2 regions of the Ideonella sp. BN130291 genome follow, and region 2 is predicted to be linked to the other one. Evidence: riboswitches for the same ligand, from Rfam matches in the RefSeq annotation. Region 2 holds a riboswitch; the other holds the start of a gene.
The links. Region 2 has a riboswitch for S-adenosylhomocysteine ahead of ahcY (adenosylhomocysteinase). Riboswitches for the same ligand answer to the same signal wherever they lie in the genome.

Region 1: linked by a shared signal. The riboswitch ahead of metH (methionine synthase) and the one ahead of ahcY (adenosylhomocysteinase) in region 2 are both predicted to bind S-adenosylhomocysteine.

Annotation. Positions count from the first base shown of each region.
Region 1 covers NZ_JAZARE010000006.1:328,446-339,831, forward strand. The annotation lists gene metH (methionine synthase) at 1-2,331, opposite strand, end outside; S-adenosyl-L-homocysteine riboswitch at 2,352-2,458, opposite strand; gene VPH43_RS15290 (hypothetical protein) at 2,575-3,072, shown strand; gene VPH43_RS15295 (polysaccharide deacetylase family protein) at 3,084-5,828, opposite strand; gene VPH43_RS15300 (homocysteine S-methyltransferase family protein) at 5,880-6,932, opposite strand; gene VPH43_RS15305 (PQQ-dependent sugar dehydrogenase) at 7,007-8,152, shown strand; gene VPH43_RS15310 (N5-glutamine methyltransferase family protein) at 8,154-9,110, opposite strand; gene nadE (NAD(+) synthase) at 9,100-10,098, opposite strand; gene VPH43_RS15320 (acyl carrier protein) at 10,095-10,361, opposite strand; gene VPH43_RS15325 (class I adenylate-forming enzyme family protein) at 10,385-11,386, opposite strand, start outside.
Region 2 covers NZ_JAZARE010000006.1:125,198-136,583, forward strand. The annotation lists gene VPH43_RS14220 (ATP-binding protein) at 1-1,120, shown strand, start outside; gene VPH43_RS14225 (LpxL/LpxP family acyltransferase) at 1,114-1,995, opposite strand; gene VPH43_RS14230 (lysophospholipid acyltransferase family protein) at 1,992-2,861, opposite strand; gene metK (methionine adenosyltransferase) at 3,009-4,187, shown strand; gene VPH43_RS14240 (DNA glycosylase AlkZ-like family protein) at 4,249-5,340, shown strand; gene VPH43_RS14245 (putative bifunctional diguanylate cyclase/phosphodiesterase) at 5,355-7,388, opposite strand; gene VPH43_RS14250 (HAD family hydrolase) at 7,493-8,293, opposite strand; S-adenosyl-L-homocysteine riboswitch at 8,355-8,429, shown strand; gene ahcY (adenosylhomocysteinase) at 8,501-9,928, shown strand; gene VPH43_RS14260 (TlyA family RNA methyltransferase) at 10,039-10,797, shown strand; gene metF (methylenetetrahydrofolate reductase [NAD(P)H]) at 10,794-11,386, shown strand, end outside.

The sequences.
Region 1 (11,386 bases), 200 kb from region 2:
GATGGCGGAGTAGTCGTCCAGGTCCTCGACGAACTGGCGCTCCTTCTTCTCCACGCCCAGGCCCGCGGTCACCGCGAACAGGCCGACGTAATCCGGCCGCGTGCCCTTGGGCGCGACGAAGTCGGCGAGCGAGCGGTTGGGCCGCTTCACGCCATCGACCACCGGCCGCTCGGTCTGCAGGCGCAGCGGCTGCCAGCGCAGCAGCACCTGTTCACGCGACTCGTCGGCGTAGAGCTCGATCACATCATCGTCCACCGTGTTGGCCGGGTACAGGCCGATCACGCCGGCCGCCTGCAGCCAGCGCCCTTCGATCAGGCGCTGCAGCATGCGCTTGCCGTCGCTGAACACGCGCTGCGCCTCGGCACCGACCACGGGATCCTTGAGGATCTGCGGGAACGGGCCGGCCAGGTCCCAGGTCTGGAAGAAGGGGCCCCAGTCGATGCAGGCGGCGAGTTCGTTCAGGTCGTAGTTCCTGAACACGCGCCGGCCCAGGAACTTCGGCTTCGGCGGCTCATACCCCTGCCAGTCCATCTGGGCCTTGTTGGCGCGCGCCTGCGCCAGCGTGACCAGCGGCGTCTGCTTCTTGTTGGCGTGCAGCTCGCGCACCTTCTCGTAGTCGGCCTTCAGCTCGTCGATGTAGCGCGCGGCGCGTTCGTCGCTCAGCAGGTCGGCACACACCCCCACTGAACGCGAGGCGTCCGGCACGTAGACCACCGGCCCTTCGTAGTGCGGCGCGATCTTCACCGCGGTGTGCACCCGGCTGGTGGTGGCACCGCCGATCAGCAGCGGGATCTTCTTCATGCGGAAGAAATCATCGCGCTGCATCTCGGCCGCCACGTGCTGCATCTCCTCCAGGCTGGGCGTGATCAGGCCGGAGAGGCCGATGATGTCCGCGCCTTCGACCTTGGCCTTCGAGAGGATGTCCTGGCACGGGACCATCACGCCCATGTTCACCACTTCGAAGTTGTTGCACTGGAGCACGACGGTGACGATGTTCTTGCCGATGTCGTGCACGTCGCCCTTCACGGTGGCGATCACGACCTTGCCCTTCGGCTTCACGTCGCCGCCGGCGTCGGCGAGCAGCTTCTTCTCTTCCTCGATGTAGGGCAGCAGGTGCGCCACCGCCTGCTTCATCACGCGTGCGCTCTTCACCACCTGCGGCAGGAACATCTTGCCCTGGCCGAACAGGTCGCCCACGATGTTCATGCCGGCCATCAGCGGGCCTTCGATGACGTGCAGCGGGCGGCCGCCGCCAGCCTTGATGGCCTGCCACGCTTCTTCCGTGTCCTCGACGATGAACTCGGTGATGCCATGCACCAGCGCATGGCTCAGGCGCTCGCCCACCGTGCCGGCGCGCCAGGCCAGGCGCGCGCTGTCGTCCTTGGCCGCGCCCTTGGCCTGCTCGGCCACCTCCACCAGGCGCTCGCCGGCATCGGGCCGGCGGTTGAGCACCACGTCTTCCACGCGCTCACGCAGCTCGGGGTCCAGGTCGTCGTACACGCCGATCATGCCGGCGTTGACGATGCCCATGTCCATACCGGCCTGGATGGCGTGGTACAGGAACACGGTGTGGATGGCCTCCCGCATCGGGTCGTTGCCGCGGAAGCTGAAGCTCACGTTGCTGACACCACCCGACACCTTGGCGCCGGGCAGGTTCTGCTTGATCCAGCGGGTGGCATTGATGAAGTCGACCGCGTAGTTGTTGTGCTCCTCGATGCCGGTGGCGATGGCAAAGATGTTGGGGTCGAAGATGATGTCCTCGGGCGGGAAGCCCACCTCGTCCACCAGGATGCGGTAGGCCCGCTCGCAGATCTCGATCTTGCGTTCGTAGGTGTCGGCCTGGCCTTTTTCATCGAAGGCCATCACCACGGTGGCCGCGCCATAGCGGCGGATCAGGTTGGCCTGGCGCCGGAACTCGGCCTCGCCCTCCTTCATGGAGATGGAGTTGACGATGCCCTTGCCCTGGATGCACTTCAGGCCGGCCTCGATCACCTCCCACTTGGAGCTGTCGATCATGATCGGCACGCGCGCGATCTCGGGCTCGGAGGCGATCAGGTTCAGGAAGCGCACCATCGCGGCCTTGCTGTCCAGCATGGCCTCGTCCATGTTGACGTCGATCACCTGGGCGCCGTTTTCCACCTGCTGGCGCGCCACCGCCAGCGCCTGCTCGAACTCGCCGTTCAGGATCATGCGGGCGAAGGCCTTGGAGCCGGTGACGTTGGTGCGCTCGCCGATGTTGACGAACAGCGTGCCTTCGCCGATGAGCACCGGCTCCAGGCCGGACAGGCGCATCGGGGCAACGGCAGGGGAGGCGGTCTGGGATTCGGGCATGGTCGCTTCGCTTCGGAGTTCGAAAGCGAGCGCCGTTGCCGGCCCGGGCGGCGAAAAGGGGTGCGATACGGCCCGGGGGTCCCGAGCCTGGCGGTGAGGGCTCACCGTCGCAACGCTCCTCGGGACAACCCACGCATTTTATGCGGCTCGCACCCCCCTCATCCAGGGGAGTCTTCAACACGAAGTGACACGGTTTACCGTGCGAGGCTGGCACTTCGCACACTGTTTGCCTTCAATCCCGGCATGAAACTCCGCGCTCTTTGCTCCGCCACCACGCTGGCTGCCCTCCTGGCCGGCTGCGCCTCCACCGGCAACCAGCCACCGATCCAGCAGGCGCCGGTGGCACCGCCGCCGCAGGCCACCACGCCCACGATCTCCCTGGCCTCGGAGCAGCGCCGGCTGGCCGATCTGTTCCGCGACACCCCGGTGGTGATCGCGATGACGCCGGAAGGCCACATGCGGGTGGAAGTGCCGCTGAAGTTCTCGTTCAAGAAGGGCCAGTCGGTGGTGGAGCCGCCGCTGGCCAAGGTGCTGGACTATGTGGTGCCCAGTGCCAAGGCCCCCGGCATGAAGGCGCGTGTGTCCGCGCCCAGCGACAACGGCAAGGCCGGCCTGATCGCCCAGGACCGCGCTGCCAGCGCGCGGGACTACCTCATCGCCAAGGGCGTGCCGGTGACGCACTTTGCCGGCGTGGGGCCGGCGCACAGCGACTCGGTCGAGATCCTGATCGGCAAGCTCTGAGCGCGTCCCCTTCAGCGGGCGGAGGCCAGCTGCTCGCGCGCATGCGCGGCGCCCGGCCCGCTGGGCGCGAGCTCCAGGTAGGTCTTGTAGGCGGCTGCCGCCCTGTCCTTGTCGCCCGCGTTGGCATGGGCATCACCGAGGTTCAGGTAGGCCACGGCCCGTGACGGATCGAGCTTGAGCGCGTTGTCGTACCAGCGCGCGGCCTCGGCGAACTTGTTCTGCTTGTAGTACACGAAGCCCAGGTTGTTGGCCGCGAGCGCAAAGTCCGGCCGCAGCTTGAGCGCTTCGGTGAACTGGGCCTCGGCTTCGGCATAACGCTTCTCGCGGTACAGCTGCAAGCCGCGGTCGTTGGCCAGCTGGGCCCGCTGGCGCGCCGTGGCCGCCACCGCGACGGGCGCCTCGATCACACGATCCTTGCCCTGCAGGTCCTTCACCGTGGCGGCAACCGGGGCTGATGCCACGGACGCGACCGCCACCGGCTTGTTCAGCGCCGCATCCAGCCGCGTATTGAGCTGGATGGCTTCGCCCGACAGCTGGCTGGATGCGGCGCTGAGGAACTCGCCCTCCGACGGCAGCACGAACACGAACTCCCCGCCCTCCGAGCCCGGGAGGCTGCCGAAGGCCGGTGTCTGGCGCGACACCGACGCCACCGCCGGCGCCACATAAGCGGCCAGCTCGGTGGCGGTGATGATGCCGTCGCCGTTCAGGTCACCCTTGCCACCCAGGCCCTGCAGCAGCGTCCAGGTGAAGACGGAATGGCCGTTGGGGCCGCCATCGGCCACCAGCTGGTCGGCTCCGCCGGCGGTGATCATCTGCCGCCCCAGCCTGCGCGCGTTGTCGCGCAGGAAGTTGCCGGACGAGGGTGCGCCGCCACGCGTGAGACCCAGCCCGCTGTAGCAGGCGTCCATCACGAACAGCACATGCCGGGCGGCCAGGCTTTCGGCGATGTTCTGGATCTCGGTCATCGGGATGGCATCGCTGGCCAGCTGTTCGGGCGAGGTGCCGGCATCGGCCGGCACGATGTAGCCCAGCTCACGCCCGGAGCTCAGGGTGCGGGTGGCACCGTGGCCGGCGAAGAACACGAACACCCGGTCGTTCTTCTGCACCCCGCCGTGCGCCAGCCGGCCATGGAAGGCATCCAGGATGCCCTGGCGCGTGGCGTCCTTGTTGTACAGCGCCACCACCCGCTCCGGCGCCACGCCGAAGCGCTCCACCAGGGCCTGCGTCAGCGCCTTGGCATCGCGCACCGCGTACTGCAGGCGCGGCCACTTGGCATAGTCGTCCACCCCGATGACCAGCGCCCAGGCGTTGCCGTCGGCATTGGCCAGCTTGGGCGACTCCACCGGCTGTCGCTCGGCCTTGGCGCTCTCGAAGCTGCTGCCGCGCCAGCCGGCGAACTGATAGCCCTCGGCCACCAGCCGGTCCAGCACCAGCGGTAGCGCCTTGAGGGTGCGCTCGTGGATGTCGTGGAAGAGGATGATGCCGCGGCCTTGTTTGTCCACCTCGCGCAGCACCCGGTCGGCGATCGAGCGCGGCACGGGGTCGGCCCAGTCCAGCGAGTCGATGTTCCACATCACCGAGCGCAGCTGCGCGTCCCGCACCACGCCGAGACCTTCCGCGTTGCGGGCGCCATAGGGAAAGCGGAACAGCGGCGACCGCTGCGGGCTCACCGCTTTCAACAAGGTGTCGGTGTAGAGGATCTGCGACTTCAGCGCGTCGCCGGTTTCCTTGGACAGCTGGGCATGGGTGTAGCTGTGGTTGCCCAGCACGAACCCGTCGGCCTGCAACCTGGCGGCCACCTGGGCGCCACGCTCCAGCGCCGGCTTGCCGTCGGCACCCACCTGGCCCAGGTTGCGGCCCACCTGGAAGAACACCGCCGGCACGTTGTACTGCTTGAGGATGGCCTCCACCTCCTCGGTGTACTGGCGGTGCGGGCCATCGTCGAAGGTGAGCACCACGGTGCGCGCCGGCAGGCTGTTGCCGAAGATCTCGCGCTGGCCATCGTCGGCCGCCGCCGCGCGGCTGGCCGCCGGCTCGGGCGGGTACGGCACGAGCACGCCGTGGTCCTTGAGGATCTGTTCGCGCCGGTACAAGGTCTTGAGATGCGCCACGTAGTCCGCCCAGCGCTCGCGCTTCAGTTCGATCGCCCGTGTCTCGAAGCGGTTGAAGATCTGGCCGATCTCGCGGTCGTAGTTGTGCTCGATCTGGGCGAGCGCGTCCAGGTCCTCGCTCACGCGCTTGTGCAGCTTGACGGCCGGCAGTGAGCCGTCGCGGCCGATGCCGCGCTGCAGCGCGCGCAGCGCCTCCTGGAAGGCCAGCCGGTCGGCGTCGTACAGGCCCTCGCCGGACTCCACATAGTCCAGTACCTGCGCCAGGCCGGCATCGCGCGCAGCCGCGCCCGCCGAGGTCAGCGCGTCGAAGGCCCGCTCGATGTGGCGCTGGCGCTCCAGCTGCTCATGGAAGAGTTGCTGGCCCACGCTGTTGGCCGCCGCCTTGTCGGCCGCACTGAGGCTGGCTTCATCGGCCAGCAGCACGATGATCTGGCGATGCGCGGCCAGCTGCGCCTTCAGCAGGTCCAGCGCGCTGGCCACCGCCGGATGAGCGCTGGCGCTGGCCGCCGCGGACGCCGCCGGCGCGGCGGCGCCAACGGGCTTGGACGGGCCGCGCATGAACCACCAGGCGAGCACAAGCGCACCCTTGAGCAACAGCAGGACCGCCACCGCGGCCACGCGCCGCTGCGTTGTCGTGAAAGCCATGGAACTCCCTCGGCCGGCGTCTTGCGCGCCGGCCCCTCGAATCTTGTGGTGTCAGGCGGCCAGCAACTGGCTGAACAGCGTGTCCTGCTTGTGGCGCGGCCGGTAGGCGCTCACCCGCTTGGCGATCGCTGCAATGTGGTCCGGCGTGGTGCCGCAGCAGCCGCCGGCGATGTTGAGGAAGCCCGACTTCGCGAACTCCTCCATCAGCGCGCCGGTGACCTCCGGCGTCTCGTCGAAGCCGGTGTCGCTCATCGGGTTGGGCAGGCCGGCGTTGGGATAGCAGCTGATCCAGGTGTCGGCCGCCACCTTGCTCAGCTCCTCGATGTACGGCCGCATCAGTGCGGCGCCCAGGGCGCAATTGAGGCCCACCGCGATGGGGCGTGCATGGCGCACCGAATGCCAGAACGCGCTCACCGTCTGGCCCGACAGGATGCGGCCGGAGGCATCGGTCACCGTGCCGGAAATGATGACGGGCAGGCGCTCGCCGGTGTTTTCCATCAGCTCGTCGAGCGCGAAGATCGCCGCCTTGGCGTTGAGCGTGTCGAAGATGGTCTCCACCAGGAACAGGTCGCAGCCGCCTTCAAGCAGGCCTTCCGCCTGTTCGTAGTAGGCCGCCTTCAGCTCGTCGAAGTGGATGTTGCGCGCGCCCGGGTCGTTCACGTCGGGGCTGATGCTCGCGGTGCGCGGTGTGGGGCCGAGGGCGCCGGCCACGAAACGCGGCTTGTCGGGTGTGCTGTGCTGCGCCGCCACCTCCTTGGCGATGCGCGCGGCCGCCACGTTCATCTCGCGCGCATGCGCCTGCAGGCCGTAGTCTTCCTGCGCCACCGAGGTGGTGCCGAAGGTGTTGGTCTCGATGATGTCGGCGCCGGCGGCCAGGTAGCCGGCGTGGATCTCGCGGATCACATCGGGCCGGGTGAGCACCAGCAGGTCGTTGTTGCCCTTGAGGTCCTTGGGATGGTCCTTGAAACGCTCGCCGCGATAGTCCGCTTCGGTCAGCTTGTAGCGCTGGATCATGGTGCCCATGGCGCCGTCGATGATCACGATGCGCTGCTGCAGGATCTGCGGCAGCGCGGTGGCGCGGGTGTAGGCGGGCGTCGGTTTCATGGCGGAATTGTAGGAGGCCACCCGCCGGAGCGGGCATCATCGCGGCCGGCACCCTGCCTGCATCCCCGATACCCGTGAAGAAATCTGCTGCTCGTCTCCTGCTGCTGCTCGTCGCAGCCGCTACCTTGGTGGCCGCGCTGGTGTGGGCCACGCCCAAGCTGATGCGCCGGTTCTACACCCACGGCCTGACGGTCGTGCCGGTGGCCACCGGCCTGGACACGCCCTGGGCCTTCGTGTTCCTGCCGGACGGCCGCATGCTGGTGACCGAACGGCCGGGGCGCATGCGCATCGTCGAACGCGACGGCCGGCTGGGCGCGCCGCTGGCGGGGCTGCCGCCGGTGTGGTCGCAAGGCGAAGGCGGGCTGATGGACGTGGTGCTGGACCCTGACTTCCCGCACAACCAGCGCGTCTACTGGAGCTTCAGCGAGCCGGACGCCAGCAACGCGGCGCTGGCCAGCACCGCGGTGGCACGCGGCCGCCTCGCCGGCGAGCAGCTCAGCGAGGTGCAGGTGATCTATCGCCAGCCGGTGAAGACCGGCGACTCGCGCCATTTCGGCTCCCGGCTGCTGTTCGACCGCGCGGGCCATCTGTTCGTGGGCCTGGGCGACCGCTTCCAGCGCGACGACGCGCAGCGCCTGGGGTCCGCGCACGGCAAGATCCTGCGGCTGTGGCCCGACGGGCGCGCGCCCGCCGACAACCCGTTTGCCGGCACGCCCGGCGCCCTGCCCGAGGTCTGGAGCTACGGCCATCGCAATGTGCAGGGCCTGGCCATCCATCCGCAGACGGGCCAGTTGTGGGCCAGCGAACATGGCCCGCGCGGCGGCGACGAACTCAACCTCATCCAGCCCGGCCGCAACCACGGCTGGCCGGTGATCACCTACGGCTGCGAATACAAGGGCTGCGCGCCCATCGGGGAAGGCATGGCCAAGGCGGGCATGGAGCAGCCGGTGCTGTGGTGGGGGCCGGAGTCCACACCGCCGAGTGCGCTGCTGTTCGTTACCAGCGATCGTTATCCGGGCTGGAAGGGGCAGCTGCTCGTGGCCACCTTCCGCAATGGCGCTTTCACGCGGGTGACGCTGGACGGCCAGCGGGTGGTCGCCAAGGACGCCGTGTACCTGGCCGGCAACGAACGCGTGCGCGACCTCAAGCAAGGCCCGGACGGCTTGATCTACCTGCTGGCCAATGTGCCGGAGGGGCGCATTCTGCGGCTGGAGCCCTGACTCACGCCGAGCGCCGGGCCAGCACTGCGCGCACCTCGCCGTGCGCATCGCTCACGCTGCGCAGCTCGCTGTAGTGCGCATCGGCGCCCAGCCGGCGCAGCACGCCACTGCCCTGGCCCGCACCCACCTCGAAGGCCAGCCAGCCGCCCGGGCGCAGGAAACGCGGCGCCTCGCGCAGCAGGCGCTGCAGGATGCGGATGCCCAGCGGCCCGCCGTCGAAAGCCAGCGCCGGCTCATGCACCGCGATCTCGGCCGCCATGGCCGACAGGCGGGCGCTCGAGATATACGGCGGGTTGCAGGTCAGCACGTCCACCTTGGCAATGAACGCCGGCGTGTCGAAGGGCGCCAGCAAGTCGCCTTCGTGAAGCGCCACCCGATCCCCCACGCCTAGCAGTTCGGTGTTGCGGCGCGCAAGCGCCACCGCCTCGGCCGACAGGTCGGCCGCATGCACTCGCGCCTGCGGCACCCGTGCCGCCAGCGCCAGCGCGAGGTTGCCGCAGCCGGTGCACACGTCGATGGCGAGCGCTTCGCCGCGCTGCGCCGCCGCCTCGGCCAGCAGCACGGCAGCCGCCTCGCCCAACAGTTCGGTTTCCTGGCGCGGGATCAAGGCCTGCGGGCCGGCCAGGAGCTCGAGCCCCATGAAACGCTGGCGCTCGACCAGGTGGGCCAGCGGCACGCCGGACACCCGCTGCTCGACCAGGTTGTCGAAGGCCGCCAAGCCTGCGTCGTCCAATGCAGGCAGCGGTGCGAGCAAGGCCGCCACCGCCGACATCGGCTGCCCGGCCGCACGGCACCACAGGGCGCGCGTGGCGGCGAGCGGCGTGTCCTCCGGCTTGTCGGGCAAGGCATCGACGCGGACCAGCCGCGCATGCGCTCGCTGCAGTGCCTGCACGGCTGCCGCGCCCAGGCCCGCCGTTTCGGCCGGCGTCAGCAACGCGGCAACCTGCTCAGCGCTCATCGTGCTGCAGCACCGGCTCCACCAGCGCTGGCGCGGCATGCAGCGGTGCGGTGGTGCGGCGCTTGGTGGCGATGTCGGTGTAGACGGCCTGCGCCTGCGCTTCGGTGAGGTCCAAGGCCTCGGCCAGCTCGGCCGCCGGCACGCCATGGTTGTGGGCCCACAGCGCCAGGTCCATCTGCGCATAGGGCAGCGAAAAGTAGAACTCGTCCTGCCCCTGCGCCAGGCTGTAGGTGTCGGTGGTGGGCTGCGCGTTGCACACCTCGTCCGGCAGGCGGAGGTGGCGCGCCAGCGCATACACCTGAGTCTTGTACAGGTGGGCGATGGGCTTCAGGTCAGCCGCGCCGTCGCCGTTCTTCACGAAGAAGCCCTGGTCGTACTCCAGCCGGTTGGGGGTGCCGATCACGGCGTAGTTCAAGCGGTCGGCGTGGTAGTACTCGATGGCCTTGCGCACCCGCTGCTTGTGGTTGGTGGCGGCCACGATCTGCAGGTACTGCTTGAGCGGCAGGCGCGCCTGCTGCTGCGCGCCGTCGGGCGACTGCACGATCAGGTTGAAGAAGTGGATGCCGCCCGGCACGCCGGTGGCGATCGCGATCTTGCAGCGCCAGTCCTCGGCGTACTGCGGGAACACCGCGCGGATGGCTTCGTCGCGCTGCGCATAACAGCCCAGGCCCACCAGCGCGGGCGTGATGTCCACCACCTCGTAGGGCAGGCCCAGGTGCTCGGCCACCGCGCGGCCCCGGCTCTCGCTGCCGCCGCTGGAGTCGCGCTCGGGCAGCAGCAGGCCGTACACCTTCTTCGGCCCGAACGCCCGGGCGGCGAGCGCGGCGCACACACCGCTGTCCACGCCGCCAGAGATGGCGATGATCACGCCGCGGCGGCGCTGCGCGGCCACCGTGTCCACCATCCAGGCGCAGATGCGGTCGGCTTCGGCGCCTTCGTCCAGCGCCAGAACCTGGGGCCCCAGCCCGCGCATGGCGTCGGCGCTCACGGCGTGGCCGTGGCCAGGCCGGTCTTGCGCGCGACGTAGGCGCCGATGTTGTCCAGGCTGTCCAGGTTCTCCGGCACCATCTCCTCGTCCTCCACCGTGAAGCCGAAGGTCTCCTCGAGGAACATCACCAGCTCCAGGAAACCGGTGGAGTCGACCAGGTGGTGCGCCATGAACGAGTCGCCATCGGCGTAGCTCGCGCGCTTGGCGCCCATGAGGAAGTTGTCCTGGATGAATGCGCGCACCTGCGCCTTGATGTCGGTCATGGCTTTGACGTGGGAAAGAAAAGTCAAGCGAGTCCGGCCTTGCGGATCTTGCCGGTATCGGTTTTAGGCAGGGCCTCGACGAACTCCACGACCTTCGGTGCCATGAAGCTTTCGAGCCGCGCCAGGCAATGCCGGATGACGTCCCGCTCGGTGAGCGAAGCGCCCGGTTTGAGTGTGACATAGGCCTTCACCGCCTGGCCCAGCACGGCGTCGTCCACGCCCACGACCGCGACTTCGTACACGCCGGGCAGCGCATGGATCGCGTTCTCCACCTCGCGCGGACTCACCTTTTCGCCCCGGCTCTTGATGATGTCGTCACGCCGCGCCACGAAGTACAGCCAGCCCTCGGCATCGGTGCGGAACAGGTCGCCGGAATACAGCACGCGCTCGCCGGGCAGCAGGCCAGGTTTCAGCCGCTTTGCGGTCTCCTCCGGCTTCTCCCAATAACCCAGCATCACGTTGCTGCCGCGGATCACGAGTTCGCCCACCGAGCCGTTGGGCAGGCGCCGGCCTTCGTCATCGACCAGCCACACCTCTTCATTGGGCATGCCGCGGCCCACGCTGGTGGGGCGGATGTCCAGCTGCTCGGGCGGCAGGTAGGTCACCCGCTTGCATTCGGTGAGGCCGTACATCGAGTACAGCGTGGCCTGCGGGAACAGCGCGCGCAGCTGCGCGATGTGCGGCTCGGACAGCGCGGCCGCGGTGTTGGTGATCATGCGCAGCGCGTGCAGGTCGAAACGCTCCAGGCTCTTGAGCGCCAGCAGCGTCGCAAACATGGTGGGCACGCCGGGGAACACGGTGACCCGTTCGCGCGCCATGGTGTCCAGCACCTGCACCGGAAAGCTGAAGCCGCGCTCCAGCACCACGGTGGCGCCCACGTGCCAGGCCATCAGCACCTGGTACAGGCCGTAGTCGAAGGCGAGCGGCAGGGCACAGAGGATGGTGTCGCGTTCGTTCAGGCCCAGGTAGCCGCTGACCGAACGCATCGCACTCACCATGTTCAGGTGCGACAGCATCACGCCCTT
Region 2 (11,386 bases):
GATGCTGGACCGCCTGCCGCGCGATGAACGTGCGGCCTGGCTGCCCCGGCTGGCACGCGCCAACTACCGCTACGCGCTGACGCCGGCGCCCGCCGGGCCGGCGGCGGATTCGGCGCTGGTGAAGGAGATCGCCGATGCGCTTGGCGCCGAGCTGGGCCCTGGTCGGCTGCTCCGCGTGGCGCAGGCCGACGGCCAGCTGGCATTCGACCTGCGGCTGGCCGACGGCTCGCCGCTGGCGCTGACGCTGCAGCCACCGCGGCTGATGGTGTCGGCCACCACCGCCGGTCTGCTGTTGCTGCAACTCGCCTTGCTGGGCGCCTGCATCGCCTGGGCGGTGCGGCAGACCACGCAGCCGCTGGCGCAGCTGGCCCACGCCGCCGACGCACTGGGGCGCAACCCCGAGGCCCCACCGCTGGCCGAACACGGGCCCACCGAAGCGCGCCGCGCCGCTGCGGCCTTCAACACCATGCAGCGCCGCATCGCCAGCCACCTGGCCGAACGCCTGCAGATCCTGGCCGCGGTGTCGCATGACCTTCAGACGCCGATCACCCGCCTGCGCATGCGCACCGAAACGATGGCCGACACCGCCCTGCGGGGCAAGCTGCAGGCCGACCTCGCGGAGATGCAGGCGCTGGTGGAAGAAGGCCTGGCCTATGCCCGCTCGGCCCATGCCGCGGCCGAACCGGCGCAGCCCGTGGACCTGCATGCGCTGCTCGACAGCCTGGTGTGCGACTACACCGACGCAGGCCGTGAAGTGCTGCTTTCCGGAGCGCACCCGAGGCCGCTGACCACTCGCCCGCAGGCATTGCGCCGCGTGGTGGGCAACCTGGTCGACAACGCGCTCAAGTTCGCCGGTGCGGCGGAGCTGATCGTGCGCAGCGACGCCCGATCGGTGCACATCAGCGTCTGCGACCGCGGGCCCGGCATTGCACCGGATCAGCTGGCCGCCGTGCTGCAGCCTTTCTATCGGATCGAAGCGTCCCGCAACCGCGACACCGGCGGCGCCGGCCTCGGCCTGGCCATCGCCAGCCAGCTCACGCAAGCCCTGGGTGGCCGCCTGCACCTGCTGGCGCGCGCGGGCGGCGGGCTGGAAGCGCGCCTGAGCCTGCCGGCTCAGTAGAAGGACTTCTCACCCGGTGGCCGCGTCTTGAAGCGCTTGTGCACCCAGAGGTACTGCGCCGGGTTCCTGAGGATCTCACTCTCGATCCAGCGGTTCATGCGCAAGGTGTCGGCTTCGGCGTCCTCTGTGGGGAAGTCGTCCCACGGCGGCAGGTAGCGCACCTTGTAGCCCTGGCCGCCGGGCAGCACTTCCGTCACCACCGGCTGCACCACCATGTGGAGGCTCTTCGCCAGGCGCGAGGGTGCCAGCAAGGTGGCGGCGGGCACACCGAAAAAGGGCACGAAGGCCGCGTCGCGCGCACCGAAGTCCATGTCCGGCAGGTTGAGGAACACCATGCCGCGCTTGATCGCCTTCACCAGCGGCAGCGCATTGTGGTGGCGCGGCAGCAAGTCGCCATTGTTCCAGCGCAGGCGGCCGGCCTTGAGCGCGGCGTCGAACACCGCGTTGCTCTGCGTCTGGTACATCGACACCACACGCCGGGGCTGCAGCGCGCTGGCGGTGCCCGCGATCTCCAGCCCCACGAAGTGCGGCACCAGCCACATCACCGGCCGGTCGGTGGCGGCGGCAAAGCCGATGTCGCCCTCGACATGGATCAGGCGCTTCAGGCGCTCGGCCGAGCCATACCAGAGCAGGCCGCGTTCGAGGATGCTGCGGCTCACCCACTCGAAGTTCTGCCGCACCAGGGCCTCGCGCTCGGCGGGCGGCATGTCGGGGAAACACAGCTCGAGGTTGCGCTGCGCGATGCGCCGGCGGCTGCCGGCCGCGGCGTAGAGCAGGCGGCCCACGGCGCGGCCGATGGCCGCCTGCATGCCGAGGGGAAGCCAGTGGAACAGCCAGAGGAAGGCCAGCGCGGCCCGTGCACCCAACACACTCATGAAGGCTTAAGCTCCCGGCGTGGCGCCTTGTAGCGGTGGTAGCCCCAGAGGTACTGTTCGGGGCGTTCGGCAATCAGCTGCTCCATCGCCCGGTTGACGGTGGTGGCGCAATCCAGCTGCAAGGCCTCGTCGCTGGCGGCCGCGGTGGGCAGCGCAGGCGCAGGCCGCACATGCAGGTGGTAGCCGGCGCCGCGTGGCAGGCGCTCGCACCACATCAGCACCATCGCAGCACCGCTTTGTTGCACCAGGCGGGCCGCCAGGGTCATGGTGTAGGCGGGCTTGCCGTAGAACGGCGCCCACACGCCCAGGCCCTCGGGCGGTACCTGGTCGGGCAGCAGGCCCACGGTTTCGCCCTTTCGCAGCGCGCGCAGCATCTGGCGCACGCCGGACAGCGCGGCCGGCGCGGTGTGCAGGCCGGGCCGGGCGCGGGCAGTCTCCTCCAGCTCGCGCAGCCAGGCCTTGCGCGCGGGGCGATAAAGCGCGGTCATCGGCTGCTGGGCACCGTAGCGGTGGGCATAGGCCTGGGCGCAGACCTCAAAACACCCCAGATGGGGGGTCAGCAGCAACAGGCCCTTGCCTTGGGCCAGCGCCTGGTCGATCAGCTCGGCGCCATCCCAGGTGATCCAGTCGGCGATGGAGCGCCCAGGTGGATGCAGCCAGACCCACGGCACCTCGGCCACCATGCGCCCCGCTTCTCCTATGGCGCGGCGGCGCTGCGCGGGTGTCAGCCCGGCCAGCGCGGCGTTGTCGTTCAGGCGTTGCCGGTAGCCCGCGGACAGGCCATAAGCCAGCCAGCCGAGCAGGGCGCCAAGAGCGTGAAGGAGTCGCAAAGGCCAGCGCGCCAGCCAGTGCATTAGGGGCAGCATCGGAAAGTGTTATTTCTATAATGCGCGCATCGCCGAGTTAACCGAACAACTTGCGGGGCGATTCAAAAATGCCGCTAAAGCGTTCGCCGCTTTTCCGAACCAGGACTCCGGCGACGCCTCAGTGCAACGACCTAGGAGTTTAAGAAAGTGGCGAACGACTTCCTCTTCACATCCGAATCCGTCTCCGAGGGCCACCCCGACAAGGTGGCCGACCAGATCTCGGACGCGATTCTCGACGCGATCTTCGAACAGGACCCGCGCTCCCGCGTGGCGGCCGAAACGCTGTGCAACACCGGCCTGGTGGTGCTGGCCGGCGAGATCACCACCAACGCGCACGTGGACTACATCCAGGTCGCGCGCGACACCATCAAGCGCATCGGCTACGACAACACCGAGTACGGCATCGACTACAAGGGCTGCGCGGTGCTGGTGGCCTATGACAAGCAGAGCAACGACATCGCCCAGGGCGTGGACCACGCCAGCGACGACCACCTGAACACCGGCGCCGGTGACCAGGGCCTGATGTTCGGTTACGCCTGCGACGAGACGCCCGAGCTGATGCCCGCGCCGATCTACTACGCGCACCGCCTGGTCGAGCGCCAGGCCCAGCTGCGCAAGGACGGCCGCCTGCCCTTCCTGCGCCCGGACGCCAAGAGCCAGGTGACCATGCGCTATGTGGACGGCAAGCCGCACAGCATCGACACCGTGGTGCTGTCCAGCCAGCACAGCCCGGAGATGAGCGACGGCGCCAAGATGAAGCCGGCCTTCATCGAGGCGGTGATCGAGGAGATCATCAAGCCGGTGCTGCCCAAGGAATGGCTGAAGGACACCAAGTACCTGATCAACCCGACCGGCCGCTTCGTCATCGGCGGCCCGCAGGGTGACTGCGGCCTCACCGGCCGCAAGATCATCGTCGACACCTACGGCGGGGCCTGCCCGCACGGCGGGGGCGCGTTCTCCGGCAAGGATCCGACGAAGGTGGACCGCTCGGCCGCCTACGCCGCCCGCTACGTGGCCAAGAACATCGTGGCCGCCGGCCTGGCGCGCCAGTGCCAGATCCAGGTGGCTTATGCCATCGGCGTGGCGCGCCCGATGAACGTGACCGTGTACACCGAAGGCACCGGCGTGGTGTCGGACGAGAAGCTGTCGCAGCTGGTGCAGGAGTATTTCGACCTGCGGCCCAAGGGCATCATCCAGATGCTGGACCTGCTGCGCCCGATCTACCAGAAGACCGCCGCGTATGGCCACTTCGGGCGCGAGGAGCCGGAGTTCAGCTGGGAGCGCACGGACAAAGCAGCCGCACTGCGCGCAGCCGCGGGCAAGTAAAGTCCACCCCACCGAATTCAAAGGCGGCTTCGGCCGCCTTTTTCATGGGTGCCCGCGCCACATGCCCAGCCCGATCACGCTTGACGACCTGCGCCGCTACGCCGTCGCCCGCTCCCTCTTCAAGCCCACCACCCTCGGCCGCGCGATCGAGAAGCTCGGTTTCGTGCAGGCCGACCCGATCCGCGCCCCTGCCCGCGCGCAGGACCTCACCCTGCGCCACCGGGTGCGCGACTACCGCGCCGGCGACCTGGAGCGCCGCTACGCCAGGCTGCCGATCGAGGAGGACTTCCTCGTCAACTACGGCTTCCTGCCGCGCGCCACGCTGGCCCTGATGCACCCCCGCACAGCCAAGCGCGCCTGGGATGCCGCCACGCGCCGCCGCGCGCAGAACGTGCTGGCCTTCATCCGCGAGCACGGCCCCTGCCATCCGCGCGATGTGCAGGCCGCCTTCGACCACGGCCGCACCACCAACTACTGGGGCGGCGAATCGAACGCCACCACCCACCTGCTGGACGGCATGCACTACCGCGGCATGCTGCGCGTGGTACGGCGCGAGGCCGGCGTGCGGGTCTACGAGGCGGTGGAGCATGCGGGCGACGAACGATCGCCATCGCAGAAGGCCGAGGCACTGCTGAAGCTGGTGGTGCAGAAGTACGCGCCGCTGCCGTCGCGCAGCCTGGGCCAGCTCACCTACCACCTGGGCGGTGGTGCGCCCCAGCTGCTGCCCGAGCTCAAGCGCATGCTGGCCCATGCACGCGAGACCTGGCCCAGCGCCGAGGTGGAGGGCACACGCTGGTATTGGCCCGAAGGCGAGAACCCGCGCTCAATGCGCCATGCCCCCGATGACGCAGTGCGCCTGCTGGCGCCCTTCGACCCGATCGTGTGGGACCGCCTGCGCTTCGAACTGCTGTGGCAGTGGGTCTACCGCTTCGAGGCCTATACGCCGGCGCCCAGGCGCCAGCGCGGCTACTACGCGCTGCCGCTGCTGTGGCATGACCGCGTGATCGGCTGGGCGAACGTGACGGTGCGCGACGGTGAAGTGAATGCGCAGACCGGTTATGTGGCCGGCAAGGCGCCGCGCGATGCGGCCTTCCGGCGCGGCCTGGACGACGAGCTGCAGCGCATGGCCCAGTTCCTCGGCCTGGAACCCTGACTGCGAAAGGCCGTCTACAAGGCGGCCGGCGAGGTGGACAGGGGGGCGAAGTCGGTGCGCGCGCGCGGCAGCTTGGGTTCGTTGGCGGCCAGCGGCGCGCCGGCATGGTCGAGCTGGGTGGCGGGGGCCGGGCGGCCGAGCAGGAAGCCCTGCAGCTCGTCGCAGCCATGCGCCTGCAGGCTGCGCAGCTGGGCCGGCGTTTCCACGCCCTCGGCATTGACGCGGATGTTCAGCGAATGCGCGAGCGACACGATGGAGCGCACGATCAGCGCGACCTTGGGGTCGCTGTCCAGGTGCTGGGTGAAGGCGCGGTCGATCTTCACCTTGTCGAACGGAAAGCGCCACAGGTAGGCCAGGCTGGAATAACCGGTGCCGAAGTCGTCCATCACGATGCGCACGCCCATGGCGGTGAGCCGGTGCAATGTCTTCACCACCTGTTCGGTGTTGCCCATCAGCAGCGATTCGGTGATCTCCAGCTCCAGCCGGCTGGCCGGCAGGCCCGCCGCCTCCAGGCTGGCCGCCACCATGCGCACCAGCTCGTCGCCCTGGCGGAACTGCGCCGCTGACAGGTTGACCGACAGGCTCAGTGATTCCGGCCAGCCGGAGGCCACGTCGCAGGCCCGCGCCAGCACCCACACGCCCAGGTCCTCGATCAGGCCGCACTCCTCGGCGATCGGGATGAACTGCGACGGCGGAATCGCGCCGCGTTGCGGGTGGCTCCAGCGCACCAGCGCCTCGTAGCCCTGCAAGGTGCAGCCGTCGCGCTCATACAGTGGCTGGAAGTTCAGGTGCAGCTGGTCGGCGTACAGCGCCTGGCGCAGGTCGCGCGCGATCGCACGGCGGGCCTGCAGCTGCTCATCCATGGTGGCGTCATAGAAGCTGAAACCGCCGCGGTGATGCGACTTGGCGCGCAGCAGCGCCTGCTCGGCCTTGTGCAGCAGCTCGGCGCTGTCGAGCCCGTCGTTGCCGTACACCGCCGCGCCCACGCTCACGCCGGCCTGCAACGCCTGGCCCGCCACCTGGTGCGCTTCGGCCAGCGCGGCGGCCAGGCGCTGGCCCAGCACGCTCACTTCGTCGGGGCTGCGCACCCCGGCCTGCAGCACGGCGAACTGGTCGCCCGCCAGGCGGGCCACGAGGTCCAGCTCGCGCACCGTCTCGCGCAGCCGCTCCGCCGTGGCGCGCAGCACCGTATCCCCGGCGGCATGGCCGAAGGCGTCGTTGATGTCCTTGAAGCCGTCCACGTCCAGGCACAGCACCGCGAAGCCGGCGCCGCCTTCCTGCGCGCGTTTTTGCGCGCGCTGCAGCGCCTCGTGGAAGCTCGCGCGATTGAGCGCGCCGGTCAGCATGTCGTGCCGCGCCAGGTAGCGCAGCTGCTCGTCGGCCCGCCGTTGCGTGCGCAGTCGTTGCCACCATTGCCAGGCGCCGGCCGCCACCAGGGTGAGCAGCACCAGGGCCACCGCCAGCGCCACCTGGCGGAACGCCTTGGCGATGCGGCGCTCGCGGGCGGTCTGGTCCACGTAAACCTCCACCACGCCCAGCACCTGCCCGCCGCGCAGCACCGGCACATAGGCTTCGCTGTAGACCGCGGGGCGGTCGCTGCGCTCTTCCCGCTTGAGCTCGATCAGGTTGCCGCCACCCAGCACCACGGCGCGGACGCTGCTGTTCTGCTCGCCGGGCTCGGCACCCAGCGGCTCGCCGGTGGCGCCGGACGGCTGCTGCGTGCGATCCATCTCATCCGACACCAGCAGCGTGGCGCCATTCGGGTCGTAGAGCTTGAAGCGGAACACTTCGCCCGCCTGGCGCAGGCGGCGCAGCTGGCGCAGCGCCTCCAGCGTGAAGCCGCGGCCGGCAAACGCCTGCTCGAGGTCGGGCACGGTGTCGCGCGCGAAGGCCGCCCAGTTCAAGGCGACATGCTCGGCGTCCGCTTCCAGCTGCGCGCGCGCGGCCAGTTGCATGGCCGCCGCCATGCCCAGCAGCGCTGCGACGGCAGCCAGCAGCCACAGGGCGACGCTGCGCGCGCCCTTGGCCAACGGAAGGGAAAGCTTCATGTGTTTTCTTGGCGGTTTCTGCAACCGCTTCTCCCGGAGCTTCGCCGCTTATCGACCGATCGCCAAGCCGGCTTGAGCCCTGCCGCGGCGACCGGTGTGCGGAATCACCGCCCCGCGATCAGGCGTTGCGCCACTTCCGCAAAACCGGCACCGCGTTCTGCCTGCGCCAGGTAGGCCGGCCAGGTGTGCAGCTGGGGCGCGAAGGCCATGAGGTTGGCCACGCCCACGCTGAGCGGAAAGTGGGCAAACATCTGCTGGTCGTTGGTGGAATCGCCCACGTACACCCAGTGCGGCGTCTCTGCGGCCAGCGTGCGGCCGAACAGGCGCTGCAACATCCACTCGGCGCCGCTGAGCTTGGTGTGCTGGCCGTACCAGCCGTTGATGTGGATGGAGCTCACGGTCGCCTGCATGCCTTCGCTGCGCATCAGTGCCACCACCTGCGCAATGCGGGCATCGTCCAGGCGGGCGAACTCGCTGTGGTCCACCGCGATGTCGGTCACGCGGCCGGCGCTGTCCTGCGCCAGCTGCGCGCCCGGCACCTCGTGCTGGATGCGCTGGGCCACCGCCTGCAGGCGCAGGGCGTTGGCCTGTCGCGTCGCGGCATCCTGGGCGTACTCGATGCACAGTCGCCCTTGTTCGCGGAACAGCGCCACCGCGCCGTTCTCCGCCACGATGGCCGTCACCGGCCAGTCACGTGCAAAAGGCTCGCTCCAGCCCATGGGCCGCCCGGTGATGGCGATCACCGGGATGCCGGCCGCCTGCAGGTGTTGCAGCGCCTGCAGCGCCTCGGGCGTGATCGCCCCTTCGCTCGTGAGGGTGTCGTCGATGTCGGTGAACACGCCGCGCACCGCGGCGGCTGCGGCGGCGGACAGTTCGGCCAGCGGCCGGGGCATCGTGGAGGGCATGGGCGGCAAGTCTTGCACAGCGTTGCGCCCCGTTGGGGGCCGCTCTTGGCTACAATGCACGCCTTCCGAGGAGCGTTGCAAGGCACATCCATCGTGCCCCAGGCTCGGAACTTCATTGCAACGGCGCTCACCCGCACGGTTTCATCGTGGGTGAGTTGGAACACCTCCCTGTCGGTGCCGCGCGGGTCCTCATTTCTGGAGACCTCGATGAACGCCGTACTGAAGCCCACCAACGATTACGTCATTGCCGACCTGTCGCTCGCCGACTGGGGCCGCAAGGAAATCCGCATCGCCGAGACCGAGATGCCCGGCCTGATGGCCATCCGCTCCGAATTCGCCAAGAGCCAGCCGCTGAAGGGCGCACGCATCACCGGCTCGCTGCACATGACCATCCAGACCGCGGTGCTGATCGAGACGCTGCAGGCGCTGGGCGCACAGGTGCGCTGGGCCTCGTGCAACATCTTCTCGACGCAAGACCATGCCGCTGCCGCGATCGCCGCTGGCGGCACGCCGGTGTTCGCCGTCAAGGGTGAAACGCTGGCCGACTACTGGGACTACACCCACCGCATCTTCGACTTCGGCCCCAAGGGCTCGGACGCCGAAGGCCCCAACATGATCCTGGACGACGGCGGTGATGCCACGCTGCTGATGCACCTGGGCCAGAAGGCCGAGAAGGACCAGTCGCTGATCAGCGACCCCAAGAGCGAGGAAGAGCGCTGCCTCTTCGCCAGCATCAAGGCCAAACTCGCTGAAGATCCGACCTGGTACACCCGCAAGGCGGCCAAGATCATCGGCGTGACCGAAGAGACGACCACCGGCGTGCACCGCCTGAACGAGATGAGCGCCAAGGGCACCTTGCTGTTCCGCGCCATCAACGTGAACGACTCGGTCACCAAGAGCAAGTTCGACAACCTCTACGGCTGCCGCGAGAGCCTGGTGGACGGCATCAAGCGCGCCACCGACGTGATGATCGCCGGCAAGGTGGCTTGCGTGGCCGGTTACGGCGACGTGGGCAAGGGCTCGGCCCAGGCCCTGCGCGCGCTGAGCGCCCAGGTGTGGGTGACCGAGATCGACCCGATCAACGCGCTGCAGGCCGCGATGGAAGGCTACCGCGTGGTGACCATGGAGTACGCCGCCGACAAGGCCGACATCTTCGTGACGACCACCGGCAACAAGGACGTCATCACGCATGACCACATGGCGAAGATGAAGGACCAGGCCATCGTCTGCAACATCGGCCACTTCGACAACGAGATCGACGTCGCCTCGCTCGAGAAGTACGAGTGGGACGAGATCAAGCCGCAGGTCGACCATGTGATCTTCCCGGACGGCAAGCGCATCATCCTGCTGGCCAAGGGCCGGCTGGTGAACCTGGGCTGTGGCACCGGCCACCCGAGCTATGTGATGAGTTCCTCCTTCGCCAACCAGACGCTGGCGCAGATCGAGCTGTTCACCAAGCCCGACGCGTACGAAGCCGGCAAGGTGTACGTGCTGCCCAAGCACCTCGATGAAAAGGTCGCCCGCCTGCAGCTGAGCAAGCTGGGCGCGGAGCTCACCGTGCTGACGGACGAGCAGGCCGCCTACATCGGCGTGAAGAAGGAAGGCCCGTACAAGCCCGATACCTACCGGTATTAAAGACCACCCCGGAGCGGCCTACGGCCGCCTCCCCTCAAGGGGCGACACCAGCGGCCCGGCGGAGCCGGATCCGCGGTGTCCGCTGGAGGTCCTTTGTTCGCGAGGGATGCGTGACGCGGATTGACCACCTTCTCGTGCAGCGAGGCCTTGCGCCCACCCGCTCCGCCGCACAACGGCTGATCGAGCGTGGCGCGGTGCGGTGGCTTGGCCCCAAAGGCTGGGCCGCCCCCCGCAAGGCGGGCGACGAGTTGCCCGATGGCTGCGAGCTGCAGATCACCGACGATGCCGAGCTGCGCTGGGCCTCGCGCGGCGGGCTGAAACTCGAGGGCGCGCTGGCGCACACCGGCATCGCGGTCGACGGGCGGCTGTGCCTGGACGTGGGGCAGAGCACCGGCGGTTTCACCGATGTGCTGCTCGCCCGCGGCGCGCGCCATGTGGTGGGTGTCGACGTGGGCCATGGCCAGCTGGTGCAGCGCTTGCGCACCGACCCGCGCGTCACCGTGCTGGAGGGCGTGAACGCTCGCCAGCTGCAGGCGGCGCAGCTGCCTTTCCCGCAGTACGACGTGATCGTCGGCGACCTGTCCTTCATCTCGCTCACGCTGGTACTGCCTGCCCTCGCGCCGCTGCTCGCTGGTGACCTGCTGTTGCTGGTGAAACCGCAGTTCGAGCTGCAGCCGGCCGACATCGGCAAGGGCGGGTTGGTGAAGGACGCCGCCAGCCACACCGTGGTCGAAAACCGCATCCGCGAGGCTTGCGCCGCGCAGCACCTGGCCGTGCGCGGCTGGTTCACCAGCCCGGTGACCGGCGGCGACGGCAACACCGAATTTTTTGTGTGGGCTCAGCCTGCACGCGATGGAGATCCAACATGAACAAGCCGCTGCCTGTCAGCCTGGAGTTCTTTCCGCCGAAGACGCCCGATGGCGTGGCCAAGCTGGCGGCCGCCCGCCAGGCGCTGTATGTGATGCGCCCGCAGTTCTGCTCGGTGACCTACGGCGCCGGTGGCTCCACCCAGGACGGCACCTTGCAGGCGGTGCAGGCCATCCTGGCCGAGGGCGTGGAAGCGGCGCCGCACTTCTCCTGCATCGGCGCCAGCCGGGCCTCGGTGCGCGACAAGCTCGCCGCCTTCAAGGCCGCCGGCATCCGCCGCGTGGTGGCACTGCGCGGTGACCTGCCCAGCGGTTACGGCGATGCCGCGTCCAGCGAGTTCCGCTATGCCAGCGACCTGGTGGCCTTCATTCGCACGGAGACGGGCGGTGATTTCCACATCGAGGTGGCGGCCTACCCGGAAACCCATCCGCAGGCCAAGTCGCCGGAAGCCGACCTCAAGGCCTTCGTCGCCAAGGCGCAGGCCGGCGCCAGCTCCGCGCTGACCCAGTTCTTCTTCAACCCCGACGCCTACTTCCGCTTTGTCGACGAAGCGCGGGCGCACGGGGTGGAGCTGCCGATCGTGCCGGGCAT